Regions from separate parts of the Pseudonocardia sp. NPDC049154 genome, predicted to be linked through region 1. Evidence: riboswitches for the same ligand, from Rfam matches in the RefSeq annotation. Region 1 holds a riboswitch; each other region holds the start of a gene.
What was found. Region 1 has a riboswitch for S-adenosylmethionine ahead of AB0B41_RS03500 (LLM class flavin-dependent oxidoreductase). Riboswitches for the same ligand answer to the same signal wherever they lie in the genome.
Positions count from the first base shown of each region.

Region 2: another riboswitch for S-adenosylmethionine. It lies ahead of AB0B41_RS02480 (hypothetical protein); the one in region 1 lies ahead of AB0B41_RS03500 (LLM class flavin-dependent oxidoreductase).
Region 3: another riboswitch for S-adenosylmethionine. It lies ahead of AB0B41_RS29050 (LLM class flavin-dependent oxidoreductase); the one in region 1 lies ahead of AB0B41_RS03500 (LLM class flavin-dependent oxidoreductase).

Region 1 covers NZ_JBEZDN010000003.1:166,742-170,003, reverse strand. The annotation lists gene AB0B41_RS03510 (DUF6319 family protein) at 139-516, shown strand; gene AB0B41_RS03505 (CocE/NonD family hydrolase) at 551-934, shown strand; SAM riboswitch class I at 1,155-1,246, shown strand; gene AB0B41_RS03500 (LLM class flavin-dependent oxidoreductase) at 1,452-2,600, shown strand; gene AB0B41_RS03495 (LLM class flavin-dependent oxidoreductase) at 2,600-3,262, shown strand, end outside.
Region 2 covers NZ_JBEZDN010000002.1:142,782-146,043, reverse strand. The annotation lists gene AB0B41_RS02500 (hypothetical protein) at 1-64, opposite strand, end outside; gene AB0B41_RS02495 (2OG-Fe(II) oxygenase family protein) at 103-567, opposite strand; gene AB0B41_RS02490 (hypothetical protein) at 725-841, opposite strand; gene AB0B41_RS02485 (hypothetical protein) at 838-966, opposite strand; gene AB0B41_RS02480 (hypothetical protein) at 1,065-1,289, opposite strand; SAM riboswitch class I at 1,457-1,547, opposite strand; gene AB0B41_RS02475 (class I SAM-dependent methyltransferase) at 1,759-2,514, shown strand; gene AB0B41_RS02470 (ABC transporter permease) at 2,584-3,262, opposite strand, start outside.
Region 3 covers NZ_JBEZDN010000079.1:13,172-16,433, reverse strand. The annotation lists gene AB0B41_RS29055 (NtaA/DmoA family FMN-dependent monooxygenase) at 1-743, opposite strand, end outside; gene AB0B41_RS29050 (LLM class flavin-dependent oxidoreductase) at 743-1,942, opposite strand; SAM riboswitch class I at 2,063-2,156, opposite strand; gene AB0B41_RS29045 (FAD-binding protein) at 2,573-3,262, opposite strand, start outside.

The DNA of each region.
Region 1 (3,262 bases):
AGCAGGCCGGCCCGCAGGCCGGCGACGTCGCGACAGCCGGCGGAGACGGCCGCGGACGACACGACGGCTCCACCTGCGACGCCCGCCCGTCCCGTCCGCGCTCGGCGGTCTGCCAGGTCCACGGCGTCGGCTGCGCCGTTGACCTCGACCCCCGACCTACCTGGGCCGGCAGAGTCGGCGCCCGAGCAGCCGACACCGGTGAAGTCCGGGAAAGCCGCCCCCGCGCGTACCCGTAAGCGAGGCGAGCGCTCGGGTGCGCTGACGGTCAGCCTGACCTCGAGCGCCGAAGGCGACTGGACGGTGGAGGTGTTGGTGGGCGCGAAGCGGGTCGTGTCGTCGACGCCGGTTCAGGCGACCGACGTCGCGGCGGTGTCCCGCTCCCTTCCACCGGCGGTCGCCGAGGTGATCACGTCGGCACTGGTCGAGGCCCGTCGGCGTCAGCAGGAGCGTGTGGCACAGCTGCGCGAGGAGCTCGCCGCCGCCCAGCGAACCCTCGAGCAGCTCGGCGTCGACTGAGGACAAGCGGAGGCTCTGACGGCGGCCACGGGACATCGCCGTCGGCGGCATGCGCGCCACGACTTCAACCCCGCGCTGTTCCGGGCGGCGGCCGAGGCCGGCAAGGCTCCGCCCCCGCTACCACGAGGGACTCGCCCGGCCGGACCTCCTGACCCCCGGCGAGGTCTACGAGATCGAGATCGACATGGCCGCCACGGCCAACGTGTTCCGCGCCGGGCACCGCATCCGAGTCGACGTCTCCAGCGGCAACTTCCCCCGCTTCGACCGCAACACCAACACGGACGGCAGGATCTGCGAGGAGTCGATCGACGACGCTGTGGTCGCGCGTAACACGGTGTGGACGGGTCCCCGACGTCCCAGCCGGGTCTGCCTGCCTCTTCGCCAGCCCGGGGGGACCGGATCAACGAGGACTCCCTAGCGCGCCGACACCTTCGCCCGTGTCGAGGTCAACCGGATCCCGACGCGACGAAGGCCGCGTTGACGTTCTGAGGAGGCCATCGCAGAGGAGTTGGCCGAGCGGTTTCGCTGTCCCTGCGAACCCCGGCGGTGACGGCAGCGGGGCCTGTGAGCACCTCGTCGGTCCGGAGGATTGACGGCGGTCGCACCGCGGGACGTAGAGTCGGACCACGGCCTCCGGGCCACCATCCAGAGCGGCCGAGAGACCTGGCTCGACGACGCCGCAGCAACCCGCCGGCCACGGCACGGGTGCTCACGCCGGGAGCGATGGGGGCAGTGGTGAGGGTCGGGGCAGCGGCGAGGGGCTCGTGGTCGCCGCCGACGGTGGGGTTCGTCGGCGCCCGCAGGCGACACGTCGACCTGCTCCGGGTCGCCAGCGCCTGCTGTCCGGGCTGACCGCCGGCTGCCCCCGCGGCAGCCCAGCCGCTCAGTCGCTCTGGTGGCCCGTCGTCGAACCGGGCCCCGTCCCGGAGGTACGCATGTCCGCCCACCGTCCGCCGCTGTCCGTGCTCGACCTCTCGCCGGTGCCCGCCGGCGGGACGGCCGGGGACGGGCTGCGCCATTCGATCGACCTGGCCCAGGTGGCCGAGCGGGCGGGCTACCACCGCTACTGGGTCGCCGAGCACCACCTCAACCCGGGCGTCGCCTCGTCGTCGACGCCGGTGCTGGTTGCCCTGATCGCCGCGGCCACGGAGCGGATCCGGGTCGGGTCGGGCGCGGTGCAGCTGCCGAACACGGCGCCGCTGTCGGTGGCCGAGCAGTTCGGGACGGTCGGCGCCGTGCATCCCGGGCGGATCGACGTGGGGCTCGGCCGGTTCGACCTGCACAAGCTGCTGACCCTGATCCGGCAGGGCCAGGCGGCAGGCGCGGCGGACGGTGCCCAGGCCCCGCCGCCTCCGCCCGCCCGGGTCGTCGACGGGCTGCTGATCCCGCCGCCCGCCCGGTTCGTCGGGGACCTGTCGCTGTTCGGGACCTTCGGCGAGCTCCTCGGCTTCAGCGCGGACGACCTCCCGCCGGACTACCGCGCGCAGGTCCTGGACATCCTGTCCTACTTCGACGGGACCTCCCGCCGCGCGGACGGGCGCCCGCTCGAGGTCACCCCGGCCAAGGGCGCGGACGTGGAGGTGCTGGTCCTGGGCGCGAGCGCCGGGGCGAGCGCGCAGGTGGCGGGTGAGCTGGGCCTGCCGTTCGCGGCGAGCTACCACACGGTGCCGAACGCGGTGCTCGACGCGGTGGAGGCGTACCGGGCTGCGTTCCGCCCCGGTCGGCTGGCGCGGCCGCAGGTGCTGGTCTCCGCGGACGTCGTCGTCGCGGACGACGACGAGCGGGCCCAAGAGCTCGCCGCGCCCTACGCGCAGTGGGTCCTCGACATCCGCAGCGGCCGCGGCGCACAGCCGTACGTCACGCCGGAGCAGGCGCGGGCCCGCGAGTGGACCGCCCAGGAGAGGGCCGCGGTGCAGGACCGGGTGGACACCCAGTTCGTCGGGTCGCCCGCCACGGTGACCGAGCGGCTGGAGACGCTGGCGCGGGTCACCGGCGCGGACGAGCTGATCGTCACGACGATCACCACCGAGCACGCCGACCGGGTGCGCAGCTACGAGCTGCTCGCGAAGGCGTGGGGCGTCTGATGAGCCGGGACGGGATCTTCCTCGCCTACAACCTGCGGACCTACGGCAACCTGCCCGAGGCCTGGCTCTCCCCGCGGCTGAAGCGGTTCTCGCTGTACGACCCCGCGTACTGGGCGGAGTTCGCGCAGCTCGCGGAGGCCGGGCTGCTCGACGCCGTGTTCACCGGGGACGGCTCGCAGATCACCGACCCGACCACCGCCGTCGCGGACGGGCTGGACCGCTTCACCGCGTGGACCGCCGCGATCGAGGCGACCGAGCACGTCGGCTTCATGCTGACCGCGTCGACCACCTACAACGACCCGTTCCGGCTGGCCGAGCGGCTGCTCTCGCTCGACGTGCTCAGCGGCGGCCGGCTGGCCTGGAATGTCGTGACCTCGCACTCCGGCGCCGCCGCGGCAAACTTCGGGCTCCCGGCGCACCCGCCGCGGGACACCCGCTACGCGCGCGCCGAGGAGTTCGTCGGGATCGTGACGGACCTGTGGTCGGGCGCCGCGGTGGACCACGAGAGCGACCAGTTCACGGTCCGCGGGCGGCTCGCCGTGCCGCCGTCGCGGCAGGGGCGGCCACCGATCGTGCGGGCCAGCACGTCCGACGCCGGCCGGTCCCTGGCCGGTCGGTACGCCAACGGGGTGTTCGCGGCAGACCTGACCCGGGCCGGGGCC
Region 2 (3,262 bases), on a different contig from region 1:
CCCGCGAGCCGTGGTCGAGGCTGGAGAGCTGGTTCGAGACGTGGAACGGCTCCGCGTGGACCACGTGCCGTGCCGATCTACCAGACGACGTCCTTCCGGACGTCACGCCCGCCTCGCCCGCACGTCCGACCAGTACTTCTCGGCCACCCGCGGGTGCGAACGGAGCCAGCCCACCACGGCGTTCTCCCCGAACTGCGCGTGCAGGGGGTTGTCCGGGTCCTCGCTCACCCCGCGGACCTGCGCGGCCAGCTCGGCGGGCAGCTCCAGCGGCTCGACGACGGCGTCCAGCCGCGGGCCGAGGAAGAACGGCACCGAGAACCGGTCCACCCCCACCGGTGGGCTGACCACCCGGTGCCGGGTCGCTGTCAGGTAGCCCTGCGTCGCGATCTCCAGCATCTCGCCGATGTTGACCACGAACGTGCCGGGGATCGGGGTGGCGTCGATCCACCGCCCGTCCGGACCTTCGACCTGCAGCCCGCCCACCTCGTCCTGCTGCAGGAGGGCGAGGTAGCCGTAGTCCTTGTGCACGCCGACGCCCTGGTCGGAGTCCGGGTCCGGGCGCCCCACGGCAGCGCCGTGGGCCACTGGTTCGGCCCGATCAGCCGCACCCAGTCCGGGTCCCCCGGCCGCTGCTCCACCGGCGCTCGGGCCCGACGTCGATCTGCTCGCGCCAGTCCGCGGTGCCGCTGGTGTGCTCGGTACCGGTGCGGGTGTAGCCGCGGAACTAGGGCGAGTGGACGTTCTCGATCTCCAGCCGCTGCTCCACGGGCAGCGCGAAAAAACGCCGGGCCAACGTGTCGATGCCGCCCGTCACCTCGGCGGGGACACCGTGCCCGGTCACGTAGGAGAAGCCGACCTCGCGGGCGGCGGCGCGCAGTTCGGCCCGGAGCGGGCGCGCTCCTCCGGTTCGGCGCGGAAGCGGGAGAGGTCGACCACGGGCAGCGTGTCGACGGCGGGTCCGGTCATCCGGTCCCTCGGCTGGTCCGGGCCGCCGACGGCCGCCACCGGTCGGGGCGGCGGCCGTCGGAGGCGACTACGTCGGTCCTGCGGGTCCTGGTGCGCCGTCAGCCCGGCGTGCGCGACGGGGCGGTGCGCGCCACCGCGAGCCGGTGGGCCGCCTCGGCCGCGATCAGTTCCCCGTCGGCGGTGGCGTCGCCGGTGGCGCGCCGGCGGTGCTGCTCGACCAGCGCCTCGAGCGACGCGAGCAGTCGGTCGCCGAGGTCGGGACGACGGTCGAGGGCCGCCGGCTCGGTCGGATCGGTGGGATCGGGAGGAACGGGTACGGACATGGCTGTGCTCCGGGAGGACGCAGGATCGGGGACGACGGGGCGTCCGCGGCCGGCGGTCGCCGGCGGGCGGGCGCGGTGGTCGTCACCGACAAAGGGCGGCCTCGGTGCGGCAGAAGTCGACGTGCCGGCGCCGGGACCAGATCTCCTGGCTCCTCGTGCGCACGGCTCCCCCATCCCTCCCGGCGGAAGCACCGGCACCGTTCGGTGCGGTTGCTGCGGCGTCGTCGAGCCGGGTCTCTCGGCCGCTCAGGATGGACAACCTGCACTCAACCCGTCACCCGTTCCGATTGTCAAGCGCGTGAACGTGCAGGTGCCACGGCCACCACACCCCCACTGAACAGGCGAAACGTCCGGACATCCCGCTCCGCCGTCCACCTGGCGGCACCGCGGGGCGGTGTCCTCCGACCATGATCGGCGGCCGGGAGGAACTCGATCGACACCCCGCCACCGGGCGGCGACGCTGTTCGGTGTGCCGACGAGCGATGTGTGGGACGTTGCGACTGCGGAGCGCTACGACGAGGTCAACGCCGACAGGTTCGCCCCGGAGGTGCTCCACCCCGCCGTCGCGTTCCTGGCCCGCCTCGCCGGGCCCGGACCCGCCCTGGAGTTCGCCGTCGGGACCGGGCGCGTCGCGATCCCGCTCGCCGCCCGCGGCGTGCCCGTCACCGGCATCGAGCTCTCGGAACCGATGCTGACCCGGCTGCGCGGCAAGGTGGACGCCGAGACGCTGCCGGTCGTCGTCGGGGACATGGCCACGACCACCGTCCCGGGGTGGTTCTCGCTCGTCTACCTGGTCTGGAACAGCATCGCCAACCTGTGCACGCAGGACGAGCAGGTGACCTGCTTCCGCAACGCCGCCCGGCACCTCGGCCCGGGCGGGCGGTTCGTCGTCGAACTGTGGGTGCCCCCGCTGCGCCGACTGCCACCGGGCCAGCTGGCGGTCCCCTTCGACGTCGGCGACGGGCATGTCGGCGTCGACACCTACGACCTCGTCGGTCAGCACACCGTCTCGCACCACTACCGGCGCGACGCCGACGGGACGGTGACCTACCGCGCCGGGAACTTCCGCTACATCTGGCCGTCGGAGTGCGACCTCATGGCCCGCCTGGCCGGGCTCGACCTGGAGGAACGGTTCGCGGACTGGGACCGCACCCCCTTCACCTCCGACAGCGAGGGCCACGTGTCGGTCTGGCGCAAGCCGCCCGGCCGAACGATTCCGACGTGACCGGCACGACCCCCGCGACCAGCGTCGTGACGCATCGCAGGCTCCGCGTCGCCGGCAGCGCTCCCCGTCTCAGGCCGACCGCAGCAGCCGCCGGGCCAGGGTGTCGAGCAGGTAACCCAGCACACCGATGACCAGGATGACGGCCATGACCTTGTCGTACGCGAGCTGGTCGCGGGAGTTGAGGATCTCGTAGCCGAGCCCGGAGGTGACGCCGAGCATCTCCGCGGGCACCAGGACGACCCAGGCGAGGCCGAGGGCGAGCCGCAGCCCGGTGAGCAGGTGCGGGCGCACGGTCGGCAGCACGACGGTGGTGAGCACCTCACCGCGGGTCGCGCCGAGCGAGCGCACGGCGAGGACGTGGCCCGGGTCGACCGACCGCACGCCGGCGACGGTGTTGAGCACCACCGGCCACACCGCGGCCGCCGCGACCAGGAACACGACGGGCCGGTGCCCGATCCCGAACACCCCGATCGCGACCGGGGCCCAGGACAAGGGCGAGATCATCCGGAGGAACTGGAAGACCGGGCGGGTGGCCTCGTCGACCCTGGTGGACGACCCCACCGCGAGCCCGACGGCGACGCCGAGGACCGCGGCGACGAGCAGGCCTCCGAGCAGCCGGCGCAGGCTGGTGAGCACGTCGTCGAGCAGGACACCGCTCGTGGCCAGGTCGACCAGGGCGGGCAGTGACCGTTGCGGCGCGAACGCCGCGAGCAGGTTCGGCGGGGCGACGAGCACGGTGGTGACGAAC
Region 3 (3,262 bases), on a different contig from region 1:
AAGGCGCGTGCCTCGTCGAACTTCTGGTAGCGGGAGAAGATCGCGTCGGACCGCGAGGCCGCGAAGTCCCGGCCGGCCGGCGACTCCCCCGCCTGCAGCACCACGGGATGCCCCTGCGGGCTGCGCGGGGTGCTGAAGCGCCCGGCGATGTCGAACTGGGCGCCGCGGAAGGCGAAGTCGCCCACGTGCCCGTCGCGCAGGAACCGCCCGCTCGCCGGGTCCGCCACCACGGCGTCGGAACCCCAGGAGTCCCACAGCGCCCGGACGGCGTCGAGGGTCTCCCCCGCGCGCTCGTACCGCTGGTCGTGCGCCAGGTAGCCGCCGCGCCGGAAGTTCTCGCCGGTGTCCGCGTCGGAGCTGGTCACGACGTTCCACGCGGCCCGCCCGCCGGACAGGATGTCCAGCGTCGCGAACTTGCGGGCCAGCTCGTAGGGCTCGTTGAAGGTCGAGTTGATCGTGCCGGCGAGGCCGATGTGCTCGGTCACCGCGGCCAGCGAGGCCAGCACCGTGAACGTGTCCGGCCGCCCGACGACGTCCTGGTCGAAGACCTGGCCGCCGCGGGTGCGCAGCCGGAGCCCCTCGGCCAGGAACAGCAGGTCGAACGTGCCGCGCTCGGCGGTGCGGGCCCAGTGCTCGAACGAGGCGAAGTCGATGTGGCTGCCCGACGCCGGGTCGCTCCACACGGTGTCGTGGTTGACGCCCGGGAAGTAGGCCCCGAGGATCACCTGCTTCTTCGCGGTCATCAGGCCACCTCCGCCCGGGCGTACCGGCTGGCCGGCCGTTCCAGGCCGAAGCGTTCGCGCAGGGTGCCCGACTCGTAGGCGGTGCGGAACAGGCCGCGCCTCTGCAGCTCGGGGACCAGCCCGTCGACGATCGCGTCGAGGTCGGTGGGCAGCACGGCCGGCCGCAGCCGGAAGCCGTCGACCCCTTCGTCCCGCCAGGACTCCAGCAGGTCGGCGAGCGCGGTCGGGGTGCCCGCCAGCACCGCGGCGTCGGAGCGCAGCGGGCCGTGCTCCTCCAGCCGCCGGAGCCGGGCGTGGGCCGCGTCGGCGTCGGTGTCGAGGACCACCACGAGGTCCGCCAGGACCCGGAGCGGCGGGAGTGTGCGGCCGACCGCGTGCTGGGCGGCGCCGATCTCGCCGAGGATCGCCGGGATGTCGGCCGCGCCCTGCGGGGTGGTGAACACGACGTCGGCGGCGCGGGCGGCCAGCTCGTACGCGGCCCGGGCGTGGGCGAGCGCGACGACGAGGGGCTGGCCCTGCGGCGGCCGCGGCACGATCCCCGGGCCGCGGACCGAGAAGAAGCGTCCCTCGAAGTCGACCGTGTGGATCCTGTCGCGGTCGAGGAAGCGGTTCGTGGCGGCGTCGCGGATCTCGGCGTCGTCCTCCCAGCTGTCCCACAACCGCCGGACGACCTCGACGGCGTCGGCCGCCTCCTCGAACAGGTCCGCCACCGCGGCGGCCGTCTCCGGCGTGCCGAGCGTCTCGCGGCGGATCTCCGGGAGCGTGCGGCGGCCGAAGTGGGCCGCCTCGTCGGCGCGGGCCGAGGTCTGCACCCGCCATCCGGCCCGGCCGTGGCTGTCGTGGTCGAGCGTCGAGATCGCCGAGGCGATGTGGAAGGGCTCGGTATGCGTGGTCGTGACGGTCGGGACGAGCCCCACGTGGCGGGTCAGCGGCGCGACGAACGCGGCGACCAGTTCGGCGTCGAGCCGCCCGCGGACCTGGTCGGTGCGGCGGTCCACGGTCGCGAGGTGGTCGCCGGACTGCAGGCCCAGGCCGTCCTCGATCGTGACCAGGTCGAGCAGGCCGCGCTCGGCGGCGCGGGCCAGGGCCGCCCAGTAGCGGGCGGTGAAGAGCAGATCGGGGCGGGCGCCGGGCTCGCGCCAGGCGGCGGGGTGCCAGCCGGCACCGTCGAGCGCGACGGCCAGGTGGAAGGGGGCCATGCGGGCAGACCTCTCCTGAGGGAGAAGGGACGGGGATCGGGCCTTCCTCAGGCCCGACAGCCCGCGCTGGCCGTGCGCAGGAGATCCACGTGGCGCCGCCGCACCCCGAGAAACATGACTCCTCCATCGCTCCCGGCTTTAGCACCCGCACCCGTCGGACGGGGGGTTGCTGCGGCGTCGTCGAGCCAGGTCTCTCGGCCGCTCTGGATGGTGTGGCCCCCGTGGGGCCGCTCCTCACTCTACGGATCAGGAGGGCGCCTCCGTCAATCCTCCGGGTGACGAGTGTGATCGAGGCCGCGCTCGATTGTCCGGACAGGACACCCTTGGCGTCCACCAGGGAGAACGCGGCGCCGGAGCCCGCCCCGAACGTCCGGACGATCGCCCGTCAGTGCCCAGCTCGTCGGGCCGGAGCGAAGGGCGGGGCGTTCCACAAGGAGGCGAGCGGGGAGGCCGCGCACACCCCGCCGCTGCCCGGCAACGTCGACCGCAACCGCGCCCCCGCGGGGTCTGAGCAGCCGGTGCCGGCGCCCGGGGACGGGTCGACCCGGGCGCCGGCCCTCTCCGGTGAGCGAGCCGAGGGTCCGGCGCTGACAGCGGCGCGGGAGCCGGGGGCCGGGCTCCCGCGCCGGTTCAGCCCCGCGGGAGCTTGCCGGGGTTGAGCAGGCCCGCCGGGTCGAAGCGGTCCGCGGCGGCCCAGCGCGGCGGCATGTCCTCGTGGACCACCCAGCTGTGCGGGCTGTCGACCGCGAGGCCCTCGGCACGCAGGCGCTCCATGCCCGTGTGCACCAGGGCGTCGTCGCGGTGCGGGGCGAGGATCCGGGCCATCAGGCACGGGCCTTCGGGGCCGCGGATGCCCTCCAGCTGCACGGTCGCGTCCGCGAAGGCTTCGGCGATCAGCGCCCGCTTGCCCAGGATCGCGTTGCCGCGCACCAGGACGTGGTACAGCTCGGTGCGCTTGGCCTTGGCCCGCACCGTGGTGTGGTTGTTGATGAAGGTCGCGAGGAAGCGCACCGCGTCGGGCCGCACGCCCGAGACGGTGCCACCACCCCGCTCCACGATCTCCCGCACCGCCTCCGCCTGGTCGACGCCGACGACCGCCCGCAGGTTCGTCCGGCCCGGCTCGAACCCCGGGTCCTCGGGGAACAGCGCCGCGAGCTCCGGCTCGGTCACCGCGAGGATCTGCGGCGGCGGGTCGAGCTGCAGGATCTCGAGGGCCGTCGCAGCGCCCGCGTCGAGGTCCGGGACGGAGGCGAACACGGCGGTCCGCTCCCGCGCCGGCACGGTCCTCAGCCCCACCCGCACGATCAGTCCGGTGGTGCC